3 regions of the Metabacillus sediminis genome follow, and region 3 is predicted to be linked to each of the others. Evidence: riboswitches for the same ligand, from Rfam matches in the RefSeq annotation. Region 3 holds a riboswitch; each other region holds the start of a gene.
The links. A riboswitch is a leader RNA that binds a small molecule or an ion and turns the genes downstream of it on or off. The one in region 3 is predicted to bind thiamine pyrophosphate.

Region 1: linked by a shared signal. The riboswitch ahead of tenA (thiaminase II) and the one ahead of WCV65_RS16755 (thiamine phosphate synthase) in region 3 are both predicted to bind thiamine pyrophosphate.
Region 2: linked by a shared signal. The riboswitch ahead of thiM (hydroxyethylthiazole kinase) and the one ahead of WCV65_RS16755 (thiamine phosphate synthase) in region 3 are both predicted to bind thiamine pyrophosphate.

Annotation. Positions count from the first base shown of each region.
Region 1 is NZ_CP147407.1:1,021,470-1,029,347, reverse strand. It holds gene WCV65_RS05575 (hypothetical protein) at 1-302, opposite strand, end outside; gene WCV65_RS05570 (hypothetical protein) at 466-819, shown strand; gene tenA (thiaminase II) at 2,140-2,826, opposite strand; TPP riboswitch at 2,893-3,001, opposite strand; gene WCV65_RS05560 (DUF3231 family protein) at 3,052-4,026, opposite strand; gene chrA (chromate efflux transporter) at 4,289-5,476, opposite strand; gene WCV65_RS05550 (Lrp/AsnC family transcriptional regulator) at 5,565-5,987, opposite strand; gene WCV65_RS05545 (MBL fold metallo-hydrolase) at 6,106-6,864, shown strand; gene WCV65_RS05540 (NUDIX hydrolase) at 7,032-7,445, shown strand.
Region 2 is NZ_CP147407.1:1,390,368-1,398,245, forward strand. It holds gene WCV65_RS07370 (M14 family metallopeptidase) at 1-166, shown strand, start outside; gene WCV65_RS07375 (S8 family peptidase) at 270-1,238, shown strand; gene WCV65_RS07380 (methyl-accepting chemotaxis protein) at 1,472-2,836, shown strand; gene WCV65_RS07385 (DUF2500 domain-containing protein) at 3,103-3,459, opposite strand; gene rsgA (ribosome small subunit-dependent GTPase A) at 3,728-4,765, shown strand; gene WCV65_RS07395 (DUF4282 domain-containing protein) at 6,037-6,321, shown strand; TPP riboswitch at 6,362-6,472, shown strand; gene thiM (hydroxyethylthiazole kinase) at 6,571-7,383, shown strand; gene thiD (bifunctional hydroxymethylpyrimidine kinase/phosphomethylpyrimidine kinase) at 7,385-7,878, shown strand, end outside.
Region 3 is NZ_CP147407.1:3,212,073-3,219,950, forward strand. It holds gene WCV65_RS16730 (ABC transporter ATP-binding protein) at 1-674, opposite strand, end outside; gene WCV65_RS16735 (ThiF family adenylyltransferase) at 816-1,835, opposite strand; gene WCV65_RS16740 (thiazole synthase) at 1,828-2,598, opposite strand; gene thiS (sulfur carrier protein ThiS) at 2,600-2,803, opposite strand; gene thiO (glycine oxidase ThiO) at 2,808-3,893, opposite strand; gene WCV65_RS16755 (thiamine phosphate synthase) at 3,887-4,501, opposite strand; TPP riboswitch at 4,567-4,669, opposite strand; TPP riboswitch at 4,721-4,829, opposite strand; gene WCV65_RS16760 (CHY zinc finger protein) at 4,874-5,212, opposite strand; gene WCV65_RS16765 (hypothetical protein) at 5,259-5,549, opposite strand; gene gnd (phosphogluconate dehydrogenase (NAD(+)-dependent, decarboxylating)) at 5,746-6,648, opposite strand; gene WCV65_RS16775 (glycosyl hydrolase family 18 protein) at 6,834-7,878, shown strand, end outside.

The DNA of each region.
Region 1 (7,878 bases), 1.9 Mb from region 3:
AGGTTCACAAGCAGAATGGAAAGAAGATTAAAAAGCGCTCCCCCTCCATACACCATGGCATGAGTAGCACGATTATCATACCTAAGACCTTCATACTGGCAAAAAGAATCCAAAAAATAAAGACGTTTTACCGTCAGATTTTTAAACGTAAAAAGCGGCTTTCCTCTACCAATTGTGAATGTTCCTTTTCCGCCAAAGGCAAGCGCCATAACAGTATGGCCTAATTGATGAACAAATGATGCGATCGGCAAAACAATGCAAAGTGACCATAGCAATGTAAGGACGTCCCGAAGCTCGAACATAAAGAAGCGCCTCCCTATTCATTGATGATATGTCTAATGTCCGTACTGCCTGTTTTCCCGAAATATCCTTGGTCAAACCTAATGATTATCCATGTCATTATTGAAACTTTTCATGTATGATAGTGGAGAACCATCCTATTCCAAAACAAGGAGGAAATGACTCATGCGCTTCGACGAACAGCCAGTGACAGTAGATGAAAATGTAAACGTTTTTGCGGCAATACCTGAGGACGGTACCGTTATTGGAACAGCCACACAGGAAGAGCTTCAGATGGCCCAGGAATTGGAGTGCAGGCACCTAGCCCACATGCGTCTAATGGATTCAAACATCCAGATTCAGGGAGCTTCCTATAAGGAGCTGCTGCAGGAATACTTGGAATTTGAAACAAAATCCGCTGAGTTTTGGAAAGCTATTTATAAAAGACTGGATGTTCCATGGGAATGGATCCTCCGAATTGATCTGGCCCACGGCTATATTTACGTTATTAACCCATTTGATGATGAAGTGATTGATTAATTGATTGAGAAAAGGCCGGCCTCCTGTTGGAAGCCGGCTTTTTTTGCGGAGAGACTTTTAGCTCTTTGGTGGCAGGACACTCGCGAGGGGTTATCGGCCGCTCCCGTACGGATATCGGACACTCCGCTCTTTTTATCGGACGTTGGTGGCTCGATATCGGTCACTCCGCTTTTTATCGGACACTCGTGACAAGATATCGGTCGCTCGCGCACGAATATCGGACACTCCACTCTTCTTATCGGACGTTCATGGTTCGATATCGGTCACTCCGCTTTTTATCGGACACTCGTGACAAGATATCGGTCGCTCGCGCACGGATATCGGACACTCCGCTCTTTTTATCGGACGTTCATGGTTCGATATCGGTCACTCCGCTTTTTATCGGACACTCGTGACAAGATATCGGTCGCTCGCGCACGAATATCGGACACTCCACTCTTCTTATCGGACGTTCATGGTTCGATATCGGTCACTCCGCTTTTTATCGGACACTCGTGACAAGATATCGGTCGCTCGCGCACGAATATCGGACACTCCACTCTTCTTATCGGACGTTCATGGTTCGATATCGGTCACTCCGCTTTTTATCGGACACTCGTGACAAGATATCGGTCGCTCGCGCACGAATATCGGACACTCCACTCTTCTTATCGGACGTTCATGGTTCGATATCGGTCACTCCGCTTTTTATCGGACACTCGTGACAAGATATCGGTCGCTCGCGCACGAATATCGGACACTCCACTCTTCTTATCGGACGTTCATGGTTCGATATCGGTCACTCCGCTTTTTATCGGACACTCGTGACAAGATATCGGTCGCTCGCGCACGAATATCGGACACTCCACTCTTCTTATCGGACGTTCATGGTTCGATATCGGTCACTCCGCTTTTTATCGGACACTCGCGAGGAGATATCGGTCGCTCGCGCACGGATATCGGACACTCCGCTCTTCTTATCGGACGTTCATGGTTCGATATCGGTCACTCCGCTTTTTATCGGACACTCGTGACAAGATATCGGTCGCTCGCGCACGAATATCGGACACTCCGCTCTTTTTATCGGACGGTCATGGCTCGATTTCGGTCACTTCGCTTTTTATCGGACACTCGCGAGGAGATATCGGTCGCTCGCGCACGGATATCCAACACTCCACTCTTCTTATCGGACGTTCATGGTTCGATATCGGTCACTCTGCTTTTTATCGGACACTCGCGAGGGGGATATCGGTCGCTCGCGCACGGATATCGGACACTCCGCTCTTTCTATCGGACGTTCATGGTTCGATATCGGACACTCCCATGCAGTCAATTCCCCTCTTACTGTACTTCAACTGCTTCCGTATCCGGCCATTGTTCCATCGTATAGGCCATTTCCCAAAATGACAGTTCGTATTTGCAGCTGATTGTGAAATGGCGGATCATTTTCTGTCGTTCTTTTTCAGATGCCTCCAGGGCAAGCTGGTCCAGTCGCTCTAGCTGTTCAAATACAAGTTCTTTAAACCATTCTCCTCCATAAGCCGCGATCCATTCCTGATAAATCGGTTCTTCAGGCTTACACTCTTTCAATCTCTCACCGATTTCATAGTAAATCCAATAGCACGGCAGGATGCAGGCAATGATTTCCCCAAGGCTTCCGTTGATTGCGGAACGGTACATGTGGGATGTGTAGGCATATGCGGTTGGTGATGGTTCAAAGGCCCGTTTTTCTTCTTCTGTAATTCCGAGCAGAGTTGAGAATTTCTCATGAAGCGATAGCTCCGCTTCGTAGGTTCCTTGCGCATGGAAGGCCATTCGCGCTGTTACATGAAGGTCGTCAGCCTTTCCGCCAGCGAGTGCCTGAACTTTGGCAAAATGGGATAAGTAATAGGCATCCTGCATGACATAGTAACGGAAGTTTTCAAGCGGGAGCGTACCATCGCCGATTCCCCTTACAAAAGGATGGTTGAAGTTTGCCTCCCAAATTGAATCGGTTACTTTTCTTAACTTTTCTGTAAAAGATGTCATGTTTGAATTCCCCCTGCTTCTTATGTAAAAATAAAAAACCGCTCTTAACGGATAAGAGCGGGAAAGATTAAGAATCTCCCACTTCCCTCCGCTGGTTCAAACCAGATCAGGTTCCAAGGGTCCCGGAGCATACTCCGGTCTCAGCCCCACGTTATGGGCTCCCCTAGTGGCAATGCGGTATTTTATTTTCCAGGTTCATCATAACATGCAGTAAAAAAACGTCAACTATCTCTTTATCACAGCTTCCGGAATTTCTTCCATCCACTGATGCTTTACCATGATTTTCCCGCCTTCTTTTGCAAATGAATAAATATCACGTGCAGCAATTGCCATTTTCAGAGGAAGATCCGGGCGCAAACTGTAGGTTGTTCCAAGTGCGTTGCTTGTCAACCCCAAACTGCTTAACAAGTTGATTAAATACATAATCAGTTTATCTGAATATGGAGCGGTCTTTGTTTCAGAAATGACTGCTCCAGGCAAGGCTGAGACAGGGATTCCACTATGTTCCATCAGCTTCCCATAGGATTGATACAAATCAATAGCAAGCTGTTCGCCTTTCTTTAAATACATTTTCACTTCCGGTTCTTTCGCTACTTTCCTTAACCCTTTCATCAGCTGGGCACCGAAGTTGTTGTTTTCCACAATGTGATAGATGATGGAAAGTTCGGTAGCATTCAATCTTCTTTTGCCAAAATGAAATCCGGATAAATACCTTTCATTTACAACATATTTAGGATGATCCGGCATCCCGATTACCGGTGGAATGGCGCCGTTCCCTACCTGCAGGAGGCAATTTGTACACATACCGAACACTTTGTTGGAATGGGCAGACGTTCTCGAAAAGAAGTCGTGAATATCATTTCGATACACCATTGACAGGTGCACAGCATTCAGCCCGATTCCAAGCTTCATCAGCATCCGCAGAAAGCGGATATAGAAGTACTGATCGAACAGCCTTTCCGCCTTTCGGTTCACATCCGTTTCATCAAACCCCTCAGGAATTGCAGCGCCTTCCTTTTGAAAAAGCTGAGCGATTTCTTTTACAAATTTCACTTCTTCCTGATAGGCATATTGAAGGATCGACGTAATGTCCTTTTGGGTTGTTACATCCAATGCGTGTTCCATGATGCGGAGAAGCATCGTCTTTTTCTGATAAGTGGACCATAAATTTGCTAATTCGGACGAAGACATTGGTTTCATACTGATTTCCTCTTTTCAAAATAAATAGATACTGTTATTTTTCCAAAAAGAGGTGATATTATGAGGACAAAAAAAGATGACCGGGAAGGCCATCTGCACATTTATTTTTTTCGGTTTTTTAAGGTTTTTGTAACCATGCTGATTGCTTTTTTTGTCTGCTCAGGATTCTTTTTTGCATAATCCACAACTTTTTTCAGGATGGACTGTTTACTATTCATGTAAAATCACCTTCCTTTGCCGGTTAGTATATCATAATATTTTTCTAAAGCACTCCAATTTGCTCCATCAGTGTGCCGGCAATTATGGTAAGTCCCACGACAAGCCAAGGCGGCAGCTTCCAATAAACAAGAAGGGCAAAAGAGACCAAGGCGAGTGCAAATGCAGACGCTGAATGAATAGCACTTGTAAAAACAGGATCATACAGGGCGGCAAGCAGAATACCAACGACCGCCGCATTTACACCCATGAGGGCTGCCTGCACTCCCTTTTTTCCGCGGATGCTGCTCCAAAAAGGAAGAACTCCGATGACGAGCAAAAATGAAGGCAGAAACATAGCCGCAGTTGCGATCAAAGCCCCTGGAACTCCAGAGATGATTGCGCCCACATAACCAGCGAATGTAAAAAGAGGACCTGGAACTGCCTGTGCAGCCCCGTATCCCGCAAGAAACACATCCTGTGTCATCCAGCCTGCAGGAACCACCTCTTTTTCAAGCATCGGCAGGACGACATGACCGCCGCCGAATACGAGGGAACCAACCCGGTAAAATACGTCAAATAGAGCGATATAGGTCCCGGAGAATGTTTGCCGGATGATGGGCAGGAGAACAAGCAGCAAACCAAATAATAAAAGTGAAGCTGAAGCTGTTTTTTTGCCGATTGTAAGAATAAGCTTAGGGACCTCAGGCACTTCTTCTCTTTTATAAAGCAAATAACCTGCAACAGCAGATCCTGCAATAATTGCAAGCTGACCCCAAGCGGATGGAACGAAAAGGGCACCGACTGCAGCGAGAACCGCAATTGTGATCCGCGGCCTGTCCGGTGCAAGTGACTTTCCCATCCCCATTACAGCCTGCGCCACTACGGCTACCGCTGTAATTTTCAGCCCCATAAGCCAGCCCGCCTCATGAACATCCGTCCCCTTAAACAAATAAGCGAATACAATCAGGATAAGGATCGAGGGCATGGTAAAGCCGAACCATGACAGAAAACTGCCTACAAGGCCACCCCGGAGCAGCCCGATGGAAAGTCCGACCTGACTGCTCGCCGGCCCCGGAAGAAACTGGCACAGAGCTACAATATCCGCATAAGACTGGTCATCCAGCCATTTTTTCTTTTTGACATACTCCTCCCGAAAATACCCTAAATGGGCAACCGGACCGCCAAAGGACGTCAATCCGAGCTTAGAGGATACAAGTAAAATTTCAAGCCAAATTTTAAGACGCGATTTCATCTGAAAGTCCTCCGTTATAATAATCCACCTTTATAGTAGCATGGACATTTGAGGAGAGGATAATTGCCTATTAAATGTAACGCAAAATTTACACAATTTGTGTCGCATTTATGACGATGGACAGCTTGTAATTTACGTGCCTGGTTAACCCCGTTAAGAAGGCATCCAGTTCATCATTTCCCTTAAACCGGCACTCAAGCAAATAACAGCCATCTCCGCTGATCTTAAAATTTTTCAGCACATACTCCTTCTGACTAGAAAGGTAATTTAAATAAGGCTGGTGATTGAAGCTGTTTGTATATATGTTTAGGAAAGCGTGAATGGAGTATCCTGCTTTCTTTTCATTAAGGTTGATTGTGTAGCCTTCAATGACCCCCTCCTCTTCAAGCTTAATTACCCTTGAAGAAACAGCTTGCCCCGTTAAATGAACTTTTTCTCCTAATTCTTTCATGGTAATACGCCCATTCTTCGTAAGCTCGTATACAATCCTTTGATCGGTTTGATCAAGCAATTCTCCCACCTCTTTCACAATTCAAGTATATCGGTGCAAACTCTTGATTTTATCTATGTATGTCATATCCCTTCTTATATTATCCTATAGGAGAATCATACAAAAGGAGGAACTTGAAATGGAGATTCGTCTAATCCGCAATGCTACATTAGTTGTAAAATATGCAGGGAAAACCTTTCTAATCGACCCTTTTCTAGCTGATAAAGGAGCCATGCCTCCGTTTCCCAACACCCCCAACCAGGATAAACGCAATCCAATGGTCGGCCTGCCCGTATCAATTGAAGAAATCATTGAAGCAGATGCAGTGATTGTTACTCATCTGCATCCAGATCATTATGATGACGCAGCTAAAAAAGCCTTACCGAAGGAAATCAGCATTTACGCTCAAAACGAAAATGATGCCGCATCCATTCGCCAAGATGGTTTTGTTCATGCGCAATCTCTTGGGCAGTCCATTACCATTGGAGACATCACGATTACAAAAACGAGCGGCCAGCATGGCAGAGGTGAAATCACCAAGATGACGGGCCAGGTTTCAGGAGTCGTTTTCAGCCATCCAGATGAAAAATCATTGTATATCGCGGGAGATACTGTCTGGTGCGAAGACGTGAAGGAAGCCATTCAAAAGCATCATCCTAAAGTGATTGCAGTAAATGGAGGGGCAGCACAGTTCCTTGAGGGCGGTACGATTACGATGGATAAAGACGATATTGAGCAGATCCATCATGCTGCTCCGGAATCCATTATTGTTGTCTCCCACATGGAAACATTGAATCACTGCCTGCTAACAAGAGCGGATTTGAAGGAGTTTCTTTCTGCTAAAGAATGGTCTGATAAGGCTTTGATTCCGGAAGATGGAGAAACATTAAAGTTTTAATCCGAAGTGCGGGGCATCCCCGCACTTTTTTGCATGAAAGCAGGAATTCCTCCCGTTCAAAACGAAGTGAAATGAAACGCTATTCGAAGGGTATTCCTGGCATCAGCAGATTAGGAAGAAACGGGGAATGTACAGCCTGATGCGTTTGATAATGAGGAGGATTTCATATGGAACGGGTAGATGTAGTCTATTCTTTAATCTGTGATGAGGAAAAAGAGAAGATATTAATGGTGAAAAACAGCAAACGGGATGATTGGTCAATGCCTGGCGGCGCGGTGGAAAAAGGAGAAACACTCACTCTTGCAGCGCAGCGGGAAGCCTTTGAGGAAACAGGGCTTACTGTTCAAATAGGCGACCTGCTCTCCGTGAACGAGTCTACCCTCGAAAATATGGAAGTTCACGCTCTCTTCTTTACGTTTAAAGCAGAAATCAGGAGCGGGCAAATCGCAATTCAAGATACTGACACCATTGATGAAACCGCCTGGATGGACTGGGAAACAGCCGACCGCTTGATGCCTTATCATCCTAGAGGAATAAAAGGGCTGCTGAAATCATCCATTCCTTATGTATTGGAACAGTAAGAGGAGTTGGGCCATGCTTGCGGGCCCTCTTCTTTTGACTATTCAGCCATTATTTTTGCAAGTCAGCAATTATCTTCAATTTGTCAGCAATTAACCTAAACAATCACTTCCACCGCCGTTTCGCAGCAGGATTCCTATACAAATAGCACCGGAATACTGATCCGGTTCCATCATTCTGTAATTAGCGGTCCTTTACCTTAAGCAGCCTTAATCCATTCAGTGTAACCAGAAGTGCCGCGCCCATATCTGCAAAAATAGCAATCCATAACGTAAGCCACTCTGGAACGACCATGACAAGTGCAGCCAGTTTAATTCCAAGTGTGAAGGTGATGGGAGGCTGTAGACCTTCATCTCTTCCTATCGGAATCCCCTCATTCTAATATCCATTTGAATATCACCATAATTTCAGCTGGTGGACTGACTCATATTTTTA
Region 2 (7,878 bases), 1.8 Mb from region 3:
AGGCAGTATCGTCTTCCTGACAGCTCAGCCTCAGTCAAACCTTCTTTCCCTTACACTTGAGCCAGAATCGGTTGATAGCTATGCAAGCTTCGGCTATATCCCTTCAGAAAAGGGGGAACGGCTTCCTGTTTACCGGTTTATGGAGGACATTAGAAATTTAAAATGATTAAAACTGGTAATCAATTCCTCTTTATGGTAAAATAAGAACAAGCGTTCGACAACTTGACCCTTTGCTTCTGGACTTACCCATTTTAAAGGAGGACAAGAGCATGAGCAAAGTTCGTTTAATACCATTCAAATTAGAAGAGGTTTATGATTCAGCAAAAGAAGACATTCCTTATGGCGTAAGAATGATTAATGCACCTGAAATTTGGGATCAGGGAATAAAAGGAGACACAGCTGTAATCGCCATTCTGGATACAGGCTGTGACGCCACTCATCCAGACTTGAAAGACCGGATTATTGGAGGTAAAAGCTTTGTCGATGGGGATGAGAGTGACTATAGTGATTCTCATTACCATGGAACGCACGTTGCCGGGACAATAGCTGCAAGTTTAAATGACCAGGGCGTAACCGGAGCTGCACCTGAAGTAAAGCTGCTGATTCTTAAAGTACTTGGAGATGACGGCAGCGGTTCTTATGAGGGCATTATAAATGCTGTTCGATATGCTTCAGAGTGGAAGGGCGAAAACGGTGAAACCGTAAGAGTCATCTCAATGTCTCTTGGCGGACCGGAAGATGTACCGGAGCTGCACGAAGCAATAAAAGAAGCAGTGGCAAATAATATTCTTGTTGTGTGCGCAGCGGGCAATGAAGGAGATTCAAGGGAAAATACCGTTGAAAAAGCTTATCCGGGCTATTATAAAGAGGTCGTGCAGGTAGGGGCCATTGATGAGAAAAAACAGCTGGCGGAGTTTTCAAATACAAATGACGAAATTGATCTTGTCGCCCCAGGAGTAAATATTCTTTCCACCTACCCAGGGAACAAATATGCGAAACTGTCCGGTACTTCCATGGCCACCCCTCATGCTTCAGCGGCGGCTGCTCTTCTTATTCAAAAAGAAGAAAAGGAATTTGGCAGAACATTAACGGAGCCTGAAGTATACGCACAGCTGTGCAAAAATACAGTCTCGATTGGTCTTTCCAAAAAGGCAGAAGGAAACGGCCTAATCTACCTCCGTGCTCAGGAAAAGGAAGAAACTAAACTGAATGATGCGGCAGTAAAAGCTGTAAATTAATTTCAGACCCTCCTGAATCCAATCAGGAGGGTCTTTTTTTTCTTTTTGTTAAGAAGTGAATGGAAAGTACCGATATAACCAGTGTATGTTTTATTTGACAAATGGGAGTGGCGGCAATGGATTTAAGCAGAGATAGAACGCGGGTGCACCAAAGGAATATCCTCATGGTATATATTATTTGGGGATCCTTGTTACTTGGTTTGGCAGCTTATTGGATTACAGGAGCAAGTACAATGTTTCTAATAACATTGGGAGGATATGGCGGAGTCATCGGGACCGTCTTTACATTTCTAGTCATGAAAAAATGGCTTACTTATCAATTAAGTTATCTGGCCATCGTATGTATCTCTATTTTAGGTTCTATCATGATGGAAATGGAGCCATCCATTGTTTCGTATTTAATGGTGTATTACATGATTGCTGTAAGTACCCTTTACCATAATTATAAACAGGTTTTACTTGCAGGTTTACTTGGGCTGCTGATGACAAATTATTTTTATTTTACGCATGGCGAGACTATGTTTCCCGGTATTGAAGGAATGGCAATAGTAAATTTGAATACGTTTATGGTGCTGATTGTCGGAGCGCTGATTTTTCAAAGTACACAGGGTGAAAAAATGAGGGCAGAGGCTGAAAGGAGCCTGGACCGTGCGGAAGAATCGAAAAAAAACAGCGAGGCTTTATTGGAGCAAATCCAGCACGCCTTCGAATCTCTTTCAAAAAATACCCGCATGTTAAAAACAGATTCAGATACAGTCGGACAGATCTCCGATGATTTAACATCCGCTTTTAAAGAACTGGCAGCAGGGGCAGAAGCACAGGCAGGAAGCACTGCAAAGATTGACCAGTCCTTAAAGTTAATTGGAAATTACACCGAAAGTGTTCAGAACTCCTCAGAGAATATGAAGGATTCATTTAATAAAACGGAAACTTCTGTTGCGGATGTAAACCATCAAATGACGCTTCTATCCGAGGAAATGGAAAAGGTTTCCGCCATTATTCAGAAGGTAGTCGATTCTATTATTGATTTGCAGAAGGAAACAAAGGATGTTGAATCCATTGTAAAAACGATCACCCGCATTTCAGACCAGACCAATTTGCTGGCGCTTAATGCCAGTATTGAAGCGGCAAGAGCGGGAGAGCATGGGAAAGGTTTTTCTGTCGTAGCAAATGAAATCAGGGTATTGGCAGAAAACTCGAAGCAATCTGCAGGAGGTATTCATGAAATCCTCGATCGCATTATTGAAAAGACGAATAAAACGTCAGAGGATATGCAGCTTGGCAACGAGGCTTTCCTATCAAGTCTCAATTCGTCCGATGAAGTTACACAGAGGATGAATCATATTTTGCTGACGGTCGAGGATGTTTCCGGAAGAGCAGTTCAGCTTCAGCAAAGACTGGATGCCCTAAGTGAGAATACGAGGCTTGTCATGGATGAGGCTTCATCAGTATCAGCTGTGACCGACCAGACAAGTGCTGTAATACAAGAAGTACTTTCAAGTACTGAGGAACAGAATACTAGAATCAGCAGTATGGTCAAAAGTATTCGTGATCTTGAGGAGGCAGCGTCAGCGCTCGAATTGAAAGCAGGGGAATAACAGCAAGAGGCTGTCCAGAAAGGATCATAGATCTGCCACTGGCTATTTACCTTAGATGTGTTCGCTGCGGGACTCCCTCATCCAATGGCGGTGAGCGTCCTTCTCGCTTCGCGACTGCGGGGTCTAACATGTCCTGCTGCTCCCGCCGTAGTGTCGCCCATCTGCTTCATTTGGCCTGACTCAAATTTCAAACCAAAACAGGGAAACGCTTAGAATGCGTCTCCCTGTCTAAGGTCATGTTACTTTTCGCCCTTTTCTTTCTTTGGCTACACACTCCGGCTATAGGATAAATACCTTGTACCCTGATATGTAAGTTTACCCTGATCCCCTTCAGCCTGCTGTCCATATTCTTCTCCTTTTACTTGCAGCTCCAATCTCTCCCCGCTTTCTAATTCAAAAGTCGGGTAATAGTGATTATAAGCTCTCGTATTACCGCCGCCATGTGTACTCGTTCTTTTCGCAACAATAGTTGCCAGGACTTCTGTTACTGGCTGCTGATTGTTTTTGTTCCAAGCAGCAATATTTTTAAATATCGTGAAAATAATGATTCCTAAAACCGCTGCAAATCCGCAAATGACAAGTACAGGAATAATTTGAAACATTCCATCCGGATTTTCTGGCATCTCCGCTGCTCACCTCGGAATTCAAATTGAATAGATTTTTAGAAGATGTGTTTGGCAAATACATGAAACCTTCCGTATAATGGTATTCAAGAGCTTCATGCTCAATCCCTTTAAGGAGTGATGAAATATGAGAAAATTTCCAATTGTAATCATCAGCGTCATGGAGGGATTGGATCGGTAACTTGATCATCTCTCTATGACGTTCATTCATTAATTTTGAACGAACAGAATAGGGAGGATATTAGCATTGAATTTATCTGAGTTGGGGATGACCCCATTTTTTGAAGAGGCATTTAATCCGTTTAAGACTGAAGGATTTGAAATTGGCCGAGTGGCACTTGAACATAAAAGGGTATACAGAATTCTGACTGGGCAAGGAGAATTGCTAGGTGAGGTAGCTGGAAAGATGAGGTTTGAAGCCGGGGGAAGAGAAGATTTCCCTGCCGTGGGAGACTGGGTAGTTATTCAGCCGCGCTATGAAGAAGGGAAGGCAACGATACATGCGATTCTTCCCAGGCAGAGTAAATTTTCACGAAAAGCGGCGGGTGTGGCTACAGAGGAACAAATAGTGGCTGCAAATGTTGATACGCTTTTTATCGTGATGGCCCTTAACCAGGATTACAATATCCGCAGACTGGAACGGTATTTAATCATGGCCTGGGAAAGCGGAGCCAATCCGGTGGTGGTTTTGAATAAAGCAGACTTATGCGAGGATTTGAACGAGAAGCTCGCTGAAGTTGAAGCAGCAGCTATTGGTGTGCCTATACATGTAATAAGTGCTCTGGATGCTGAATCTGCTGAAATTCTCCGCAGCTATTGCACTGGGGGACGTACGGCAGCACTTGTCGGTTCATCAGGTGTAGGCAAGTCAACCATAACGAATCAGCTGATCGGCAGTGATTATTTAAAGACTCAGGAAGCAAGAGAAGATGATGACCGGGGAAGACATACGACAACGTACCGTGAACTCATTGCTCTTAATACAGGCGGCTGTCTGATCGACACACCCGGAATGAGAGAATTGCAGCTTTGGAGTGCCGAAGATGGGTTTCAGGGAACGTTTGAGGATGTGGAAACGTTAGCTCGCAGCTGCCGCTTCACCGACTGCAGGCATCAAAATGAGCCTGGCTGTGCCATCAATGCTGCATTAGAGGAAGGATCACTGCGGGCAGATCGTTATGAAAGCTATCAAAAGCTTCAAAAGGAGCTCGCGTTTTTAGCCCGTAAAGAGGATAAAAAAGCACAATCAGATGAAAAAGCAAAATGGAAGCAAATCACAAAAAGTATGAGAAAATTTAAGAAATAAAAAAAAGGTAATGGATATCGCTCCATTACCTTTTTTTTCAGTGCTGCGGCAGGACGTCGCGCTCTTAGCAGAACTTTCTTACTGGAGCGCCCTCTGCTTTTCGTGGTGTCCAGCTCCGGGCGCTAGCCGTTCGGCCGCTTCGCTTTCTCGGGCCTGCAGGATGCGGGTCAGTTCTGCGTTGCGACAGGACGTCGCGCTCTTAGCAGAACTTCCTTATTTGAGCGCCTCTCGGTCAAGAGCTCCACCGTCTCTCACGGAGGCCCGCACGAAGCGGGTCAGTTCTGCGTTGCGGCAGGACGCCGCGCTCTTAGCAGAACTTCCTTACTAGGAGCGCCCTCCGCTTTTCGTGGTGTCCAGCTTCGGCCGCTAGCCGTTCGGCCGCTTCGCTCTCTCGGGCCCGCAGGAGGCGGGTCAGTTCTGCGTTGCGACAGGACGTCGCGCTCTTAGCAGAACTTCCTTATTTGAGCGCCTCTCGGTCGAGAGCTCCACCGTCTCTCACGGAGGCCCGCACGAAGCGGGTCAGTTCTGCGTTGCGGCAGGACGCCGCGCTCTTAGCAGAACTTCCTTACTAGGAGCGCCCTCCGCTTTTCACATTGTCTAGCTACGGCGGCTAGCCCCTCGAGGTCATAAGCCACTCATCCTGAGGAAGGAAAGTTCACCTTCCCCAGGCTGATTGTCTTATGCTTGTCGGGGCTGGGCAAGCCGCCTCCGCTTTTCGTTAGTACCCTATATGATCATCAAAGAAGAAGGCGATTACGATTACGAATACGAGAAGGATCGATGAAATATTCATATAGTGGGCGAACTTTGAGAAATAAAGTATTTTTGCTAGAAAGTATAGCAAGACCGATAGGATTGAACAAATCATGCAAAGCCTTGAGGTTAGCCTCATAAAGTTCTCCTTTACCCCTTTTTTCCATTGTTCCCCTTTTTATATATATACCCATATTCTATTCGAAAATGGTTGCGCTTTTATGAACTAATTGTAAAAGGGGAAGAAGGTTGTGGACTTTATGATTCAATAGGGATTAAGGGGCCTCTATCGAACCAGTATGTTTTTTTCTGATGCCTTATTTAAGAGAAAGGTCTTGGGTTAATCCCCTTAGAGTGAAAGATTCTGAAGGATATAGAAATATATGGATTAGAATGGAAAAATTTAAATAGGCCAGTATTTCTAAAAGTTAAATCTTTGTGCCTATGTGAAGGAATGTATAAGATACAGCTTGCATACCTATTGTTTGAAGAGAATTTCAAATGAGGGGTGACAGCGGGTGAAAGAGTTTCTTAGTTTTAATAAAATGATTACACCAGCCATAATAACCATTATTTTTTATATTGGGAGCGGAATCAGTGTACTGACCGGTTTGGTGATGATGTTCAATTCGGGTGAATCAATGACCCCCGGCCTGCAGATCCTGATGGGTTTGTTTACAATGCTTCTGGGCCCGTTTGCCATTCGGATTTATTGCGAATTGCTGATTGTGATGTTCAAAATGAACGAATCTCTTGGAAAAATAGCTTCAGACAGGAACGAGGAAGAAGAGAAGATTGGGTGACGCTTGATTTTTCGTGTGGTAAGGGATAAACTTACTTTAAAAAATACGGATCGGGAGCTTGTGGAAGCAGGCTGAGAGTACGGCTAATCTGCCGTAGACCGGGTGAACCTGTTGGATAATGCCAGCGCAGGGAGAATGTAATGACTGATCATATTTTATGATTAAAGGCATTTCGCTTCTATGCGGGATGCCTTTTTGCATGGGCGCCCACCGGTTATCTGCAGCTCTTTCCGGAGAGGATGAATTGGAATGAATGCACAAAAAGCAGGAGCATTGCTGAGTAAAGTAAGAGAGGTAAATCCCCTGGTACATAATATAACGAATATTGTAGTTGCTAATTTTACAGCCAATGGGCTATTGGCCCTTGGTGCTTCACCGGTTATGGCAGATGCCAAGCAAGAAGCAGCAGAAATGGCTGCTATGGCAGGAGTGCTCGTTTTAAACATTGGCACACTGACAGAGCGGACTGTGGAATCTATGATTCTTGCAGGCAAATCCGCTAATAAGCACGGTGTTCCTGTTGTACTGGATCCTGTTGCAGCGGGTGCAACGGAGCTCCGTACACGTTCTGCTAAGCAGATTCTTGAAGAGGTAAAGGTTGCTGTTGTTCGTGGGAATGCGGCGGAAATCGCTAATGCAGCCGGTCAGAAATGGGCAATCAAAGGAGTCGATTCCGGAGAAGCTGAAGGAGACTTAGAAGAGCTGGCAATTCATGCTGCAAAGAAACTGAACACGGTGGTGGCTGTGACGGGAGAGACAGACTATATCTCCGATGGAAAACAGGTATTGAAGGTGTCGAATGGCCACTCTATCCTGACGAAAGTTACAGGTACTGGATGTCTGGTCACATCAGTAGTTGGAGCCTTTCTGGCAGTTGAGAAAAATCCGGTATCAGCTGCAGCGGCTGCGCTTGCTGTTTATGGAACCGCGGCAGAACTGGCTGCTGAAAAAACTGCGGATCAAGGACCCGGGAGCTTTCAAGTCGAATTCTTGAACCAGCTATTTCTGGTGACTGAAGAACAAGTCACTCTTCGTGCAAGAATTGAAAAGGTGGGGTTATAGAATGATCAAAAAGGCATTAACTATTGCCGGTTCAGACAGCGGCGGCGGAGCGGGTATTCAGGCTGACCTCAAAACATTTCAGGAGCTTGGCGTGTTCGGGATGAGTGCTGTTACAGCTGTAACAGCCCAGAATACCCTTGGTGTGCATGGAGTGTTTCCTTTAACTGCCAATGCTGTATCCGCGCAGGCTTCTGCAATAGGGGAGGACCTCCCTCCGGATGCCGTTAAAACAGGCATGCTCTTTAATGCAGAAATCATCTTGGCGGCAGCGGATTCAATAAAAAATTTTGGATGGAAAAATGTTGTGATTGACCCGGTTATGATTGCCAAAGGCGGAAGCACGCTTCTTCAAAGTGAGGCGGTTAAGGCCATGATTGATTACCTCATTCCGCTCGCTGCCGTTATTACTCCTAATATTCCAGAGGCGGAAGCAATTACCGGAATAACAATTAATAATGAGGAAAATAAACGAGAAGCTTGCAGGATTATTCATAA
Region 3 (7,878 bases):
ATAAGTCCATTTGGTGTATCGACCTGAATCAGCTCACCATCTTTCATGATAGCGACGCGGTCCCCAAGTGCCAAAGCCTCTTGCATATCATGGGTTACAAAAACAATCGTTTTTTTGATTCTTTTTTGAAGATCTGCTATATCGTTTTGAAGCTTTTCTCTGCTGATTGGATCCAGTGCGCTGAAGGGTTCATCCATCAGAATAATATCAGGATCTGCCGCAAGGGCGCGGACGACACCGATCCTCTGCTGCTGTCCTCCCGATAGCTCGCTTGGTTTCCGGCTTCTGTATGTGTCAGGATCAAGCCCGACCATTTCAAGAAGCTCATCGACCCGATTTCTGATTCGATCTGATTTCCACTTTTTCAATTCAGGGACAACTGCTATATTCTCTTCAATCGTCATATGAGGAAACAAGGCAATTTGCTGCAGCACATAGCCAATATTCCATCTTAGCTCATGAATTTCATAATCCTGAACGTTTTTTCCTTGAATGAAAACATTCCCGTCTGAAGCATCGATCAAGCGGTTGATCATTTTCATCGTGGTTGTCTTCCCGCATCCGCTTGGACCGATAAAAACAAAGAATTCTCCCTTTTTTATTTCCAAATCCATTGTATGTACTGCCTTTGTCCCATCTGGATAAACCTTTGTAGCTCTTTCAAATCGGATCATTTTCTCACCTATTTCTATGAATGATTTCACAAACATCTTATTTGTTACCCGTTTTCCTGTATCATTAAGCGTTAATTTAAGGAATTAAACACATTGATGGTAACAGCAAATAAGGAGCCAGTAAAAGGCCGGCTCCTTATTTTAACCAAAGTAGCGGTTATATAATGATCTTGCTTCATCGGTCTTTTTTGTACCATGAATCAGTACTCTGCCGTCCTTAAACGCAACCAGACGAAATGACCCTTTTGTAAAGGAAAGCAGGAATGGATTGAAGGATAGGTTTTCTACTTTTCCTGCAAGCCTCTCCGCAATATGATCAAAGCGGATTTTCACATCTTCTGGGGGCCTGATCTGAACGGTATTCCTTCCGCAAAGAACGGCCGTCCTCGCGGTGTTTTCATCCTTCAAATATGGATAATCAGGATCAGAACCGCACGTTTTACAGTTCATTTTCTTCATGTTTTTCACTTTTAATGCTGAATAACTGTTATTCCATACGTCAAATGAATAAAGTTCTGTTCTGACTGCGTGGATGTTTCCTGATAGAATTTTTAATGCCTGAGCGGTTTGATGAGAAACGGTCATACTGACAGCAGGAGCTATAATCCCTGCCGTATCACATGTTTCGCCTCCCATTGGCATACTGCCCATCAGACACGCTAAGCAAGGTCCGGTTCCCGGAATAAAGGTGCAGGATAGACCGTAGCTTCCTACACACGCCCCGTAAATCCACGGAATGCCGTAACGGTGGGACAGATCATTAATCATCCATCGTGTTTCAAAATTATCGGTGCCATCCATGATCAAATCAACACCGGTTACAATTCTTGCAGTGGAAGCAGGGCTGGCATGCATGACACAGGCTTCTATGTCAGTCATATGATTGATTTGCTGCAGTCTTCTTTTAGCAGCTTCCGCTTTTGGGAGCTGTTCTGCCACATCCTGCTCTGTAAACAACTGCTGCCGCTGCAGATTGCTCTCATCTACATAATCCCGGTCCACAAGAATCAGTTTGCCTATTCCTGCCCGGACAAGAGTTTCAGCTATTCCGCTTCCCAGTGCACCGCATCCGATTAAAAGAACGGTTTTTGAGGAGATTTCAGCCTGTCCTTTTTCTCCATTCGGTAAAAAAAGTGTCTGCCTTGAATACCGGTCACTCAATGACGCTCATTCCTTCACTTGGACTGCTTGCAGATGCGTACCGTTTCTTCGGAATTCTGCCTGCTTCCCGGCCAAGATGGCCTGCACGAATGGCAAGCTTCATGGCAGCGGCCATTTTAACAGGATCTTTTGCAGCTGACACCGCTGTATTAAGGAGGACTCCATCCGCTCCCATTTCCATGGCAAGGGCCGCATCTGCCGGACTCCCAATTCCAGCATCCACAATAACCGGAACAGAAGCCTGTTCGATAATGAGACTTAAATTGAGCGGATTGACAATGCCCATTCCTGATCCAATCGGTGACGCTCCCGGCATGACTGCATGAACGCCCATTTCTTGAAGGCGTTTTGCCAATATGACATCATCCGATATGTAAGGAAGGACGATAAATCCTTCCTCTAAAAGGATTTCGCATGCTTTAAGCGTTTCAAAAGGATCCGGGAGAAGCGTCTGAAAATCACCGATGACTTCTACTTTAATCATCGTACAAAGGCCGGAAGCTTTCGCGAGCTTCGCAATCCGCACCGCTTCTTCCGCGTTTTTAGCGCCAGCTGTGTTGGGAAGAAGAGAATAACGGTTCAAATCCAGCTTTTCCAGCAGGTTTGGCTGAGAGCTTTCAAATATATCCATTCTTCTAACCGCAAATGTTAATATTTCTGTTTCTGATTCTTCAATCGCCTTTTTTTGAACATCAAAATCGGGATATTTTCCCGTTCCAAGCAGCAGTCTTGATTGAAATGAAAGGGGTCCTATTTTCAGCATGTTATCCGCCTCCTACAAATGTAACGATTTCAAAATGATCTTCGTGTGCAACAGCTTCATCCTGATGATCTTCCCGCTCCAGGATTTGTGCATTTTTTTCAATTACGATTGGCTTGCCATCAATATTCAAATGCTTAGCCAGTTCGGCAACTGAATGGATTGAATCTGGAATTTCCGTCCAGCTCCCATTAATTTTCACCTTCATTGCATTACCTCCCGATGGATGCTGATTCTTTTACAACTAACTCCGCCATAGCCTTTCCTGAAGCAGGGCTCAAGAGAATTCCGTTGCGAAAGTGGCCGGTGCAAGCGTAAAGACCTTTTCGTTCACTGTGTTCTTCCATGTAAGGGGCTCCTTTGGCACTTTGAGGCCGGAGCCCGCTCCATGCATTTTCAAAGTCCGCCTGGGCAATTGCCGGCAGAATCCGCTTTGCAGTTTCCATCAAATGCATCATCCCGGAAAGCGAAACATCTTTAGAAAAATCCCTCTCCTTCACGGTAGCGCCCACCAAGTACCTGCCGCCTCTTTTAGGTACGATATAAAAACCATTTTTATATAAAGGCTTACTGATCAGTTTTTCTTTACTCAGCACACTGATCATTTCTCCTTTAACAGGATACGTTTCACTTAAAGGACTAAAAGTCTTTAAAAACGGAGTGCTCCATGCTCCCGCTGCAATAATCACCTTGCCGCACATGATCATCTCACCATTCGCTCTCACTCCTGCAGCTTTTCCGTTATCCATCAATACTTCATCAACAGCGGTATGCTCAAATAGCTTTGCTCCATTAAGCAGTGCAGCGTGCTCATACGCCTTCGCTAATGCTGGTGCGATGACGTGCCCATCCTTAGGATAATAGGCTCCTCCTAGAACGGAATTTGATAGCAGCGGCTCTTTTTCTTTCAGCTCATCCTTTGTCATAAGCTGCACAGGCTCTCCTGTCCCCATCTGCCATGCGGCTGTTTTTTCAAGCTGAGCAAGTTCTTCGTCTGTTTCAGCTACTTTATAAATTCCTTTTTCCTCATAGCCAATGTCAATTCCTGTGACAGCTCTTAATTCTTCTGCAAGCTTGGGGAACATCTCTCTGCTTTCTCTAGCCAGGTCAAACAGCGGATTATATTCATCCCATTCAGCCTGTACACCAAGCAGACCCGCTGCAGCACTTGAGCTTTGCTGACCGGCTTTTCCTTTTTCATAAATAGCTGTCTTGTATCCTTTTTTGGAAAGCTCGTACGCTATAGAGCAGCCAATTACACCGCCCCCAATAATACATACGTCTACTTCCTTCATAATCGCACCTCCTTGCATGCCGTAATGGCATTCCTATACTCTTCTGCTGCTCTGACCGGGCTTCTGCTCTCCCAAATTCCGGACATGACTGCGAATCCAGCAATCTTTCCTTCCGACAAAGCTTGAATATGCATAGGTTCAATTCCTCCAATTGCGAGGACATCAACGGAAAGCCGGCATGCCAGTTTCTTTGCTGATTCAATTCCCTTCGGCTGCACGCCTTTTTTGCTTTCCGTTTCAAAAAGATGTCCAAAAAGAACGGAATCAGCACCTGACTCTTCGGCACTTAAAGCTTCTTTAAGCGAATGAACCGATTGTCCGGCGTGAATGTCCGGAACTGCTGATTTGACCACAGAAGGCGAAAGACTCCTATATCCGAGCTGCACCCTCCTTACCCCTGCCGCCGCAGCAATATCCGTCCTGTCATTCAGAATCAATTTCTCCTCGGGAATGCCTGACGCTATGAGGAATCGGACACCTTCATAAATCTCCATAGCTGTTTTTTCTTTCTCCCTTATGTGGAGATAATCAATCTTTGAACCTGCAAGTTTCATAAATTCGGTGATTTCTTCGAATCCAAGCTTTCCATTTGTAACGACATGAAATTCCATCTGCTGTTTCCTCCAATTTAAGAGCAGCAAAAAACCGCCCTCTGTAAGAGAAGCGGCTGCAAAAAAGCAATTGCATACCACTTCCCTTCGCCGGCATTATCCGGATCAGGTAGTAAGGGTTAAAGCGAATCGCTTCTCTCAGCCGCATCGGCACCCCCAGTGAAGGTTTTTTCCATCAAAAAAGCCCATTTCGCGTAGGGAAATGGGCTGAACATACATATATGAACAGTGCCGCTTCCCTACGCTAGTACGAACTAGATCAGGTTAAAGGGTCAAAAACTCATGTGTTTTCCTCTCAGCCGGACTACCGGCTCCCCTAGCAAACTTAAATATTGGTAATATTCTATTATTATACCACTGCAGGAAAAATAATCAAAGAACCTGAAAATACAAGCCGGCATGAGCGCTGCACCCCGGATTAAAGCTTCCTTTGCATTCCGGACAAACAGAACCGCATTCCAAATAGTCATGAATCGTCAGTTCATTTCCGCACTTTCCGCATAAGACGGCTTTCTCATCAAACATTTCGGCTGGCCAAACCTGGGCTCGATGATCTGCATGTTCCGCGTGGCAAATATGACATGGATAATACTCTTTGCAGCACCAGAATTTGATCGCAATGATATCAAGCTGGCTATGGTAATGGGTGCAGCGGGTTTCATCGTCTACAAGAGATCCTTTGACCATTTTCATCACCTCTGCATTTATCATACAGTAAAAGCCCCAATCCTGGAAATCAGGATTGGGGCTTTTCATCCTACTGCTGTTTATTATCATTATAGTATTGGACGCTGTACTGGGCTCCTTCAGAGACCATTTTGTTATCTTCGACATCCTGAGGATCGGGATTGCCGCCTTTATCGATTGGAAAGTTATCCTCTTCTTTGTTTTTGCTTTTTGAGAACATGGAAACAACTTTGTCCTGAGCCTGTTTAACACCGTCTGTCACTTTCTCTCGTCTGGATCTGTCTTTTAAATAGACGGTAGCAGCAACACCTGCAGTTGATAAAGCAACACCTGAAATAATTAATCCATTTCGTTTATTCATGGGTGATTCTCCTTTCAAACAAGTGATGTGATGTTAGTATTTAAATTACCCCATGCTCATATTGCTAAACATTAAAACGAAGAGGGAGGACTCTTCATATCCGTTCTCAAGACAGATTTCCGCTGCTTAGAAACCCGTAATTTTTTAAAAACAAACCCCGCCGTATACTCATACGGCGGGGTCAATTTTTGATCAATTACTCTTCACTTTTCACAACAGCATGTCCGCCGAATTCATTTCGTAGGGCAGAAACGACCTTGCCGTGGAACGTATCATTTTCCTGGGAACGATATCTCATGAACAATGACATGGCAATAACAGGCGCTGAAGCCTGGAAATCAAGCGCTGCTTCCACTGTCCATTTCCCTTCACCTGAAGAGTTCATGACACCGCGGATTCCTGCAAGTTCCGGGTCTTTAGAGAATGCATTTTCCATTAGTTCCATGAGCCATGAGCGGATAACCGATCCATTGTTCCATACTCGTGAAACCTCTTTGTAATCATAATCAAAATCACTTTTGTCCAGAATTTCAAATCCCTCAGCAATGGATTGCATCATTCCGTATTCCACGCCATTGTGAACCATTTTGAGGAAGTGTCCGCTTCCGGGCTTGCCTGCATGAAGATATCCGTTTTCAACAGAAAGATCCTTGAACAGCTTCTCAACTGCCGCGAACGCTTCAGGTTCTGCTCCGATCATGGTGCAAATCCCGTTTCTTGCACCTTCTGTTCCGCCGCTTGTTCCGCAGTCCACGAAGTAAATTCCTTTTTCTTTGAGCTGCTGGCCCCGTCTGATTGTTTCTTTGTAATTGGAGTTTCCGCCATCAATCAGAATATCTCCTTCACTCATATGAGCGGATACCTGCTGAATGACATGTTCTGTTATCTCCCCTGCAGGAACCATCATCCAGATGATTTTCGGCGAAGGAAGTTTTTCTGCAAGCATTTGGATGCTGTCAGCCGTCTCGATTCCTTCTCCCCGTATAGCTTGAAGTGCCTCTGCACTTACGTCATTTGCTATGACATCGTAGCCATGATCTTTCATATTAAGGGCCAGGTTGTAGCCCATTTTTCCAAGTCCAATTAATCCAATTTGCATGATGCTGCCTCCTTCAATCTGTGCACGTAGCTATGTAAATCTCCTTTAATACTATACCATTTTCCAGAGAAATTTGACGAATAATATTCTGGAAAGGAATGTAAACCACTTATTTCCTTCCTCTCAGCACCCATGCATAAATTAGCATCTGTTAGACAATCTAAGAAAAAAAAGGAGGGATCCGAATGAAGAGGATGACCCTTTTCCTTCTAGGATTCACCATGCTTCTCTCCGGATGCATGGGCAATACCGGAAACGCTAATGACAGCGAAACGAAGAACAAAATGATGCGCTCTGCCAATCAGGTAAATGAGAAACCGCGTGTTGATCAAATCAGCAACAAAACGAAGGATACCAATCCTTCTGAGACAGAATTTAAAAAACGGAAAATCGAAACTATTGGGTTCCTTGAGCCGGTAGATGCGAATGCAGCCTCAAAAGAAGTCCGCAATACGGGGAATCTTCTTTCCTATACCGCCTTTTTCAGCTACAGGGTTAAAGAAGACGGCAGCCTGATTCCATTGGATGATCAAAAGCCGCTCTCATCCGTTAAAGACACTTCCACAGTTCCAATGCTCGTCCTTACAAACTTTATGGATGGAAATTTTTCACCGGATATTGCCCATAAAATTTTCACAGACAAAAAAGCCTCTGAAAAATTAATGACGAGCCTGCTTGATACGATGAAAGCTAAAGGCTATAAAGCATTGAATATTGATTTTGAACATATTCGTGAAAAGGATCGTGCCCTTTTCAATGGATTCCTGGAAACCATCATTCCACGGGTTCAAAAAGAAGGCTATCTTGTATCTACAGCCCTTGCTCCTAAGACGAGCGATGAGCAGGCTGGACCTTGGCATGGTGCTCATGATTACAAACGCCATGGAGAGCTGGCGGATTTTGTAATCTTGATGACCTACGAATGGGGATGGTCAGGCGGACCCCCAATGGCTGTATCTCCAATTGAACAAGTAAAGAAAGTAGTTGATTATGCGCTTACAGAAATACCAAGAGAAAAGATTGTCATGGGTGCTCCGCTTTATGGATATGATTGGGTCCTTCCTTATAAGAAAGGAAGTGCCTTTGCTAAAAGAATTGCTCCTCAGGAAGCTGCTGACCTTGCCGTTGCAAAAGGAGCAGAAGTTCAGTTTGACAATAAAAGTCAATCTCCTTTCTTTTACTACAAAGGAGACGATGGGAAAAAGCATGTGGTCTGGTTTGAAAATGAAC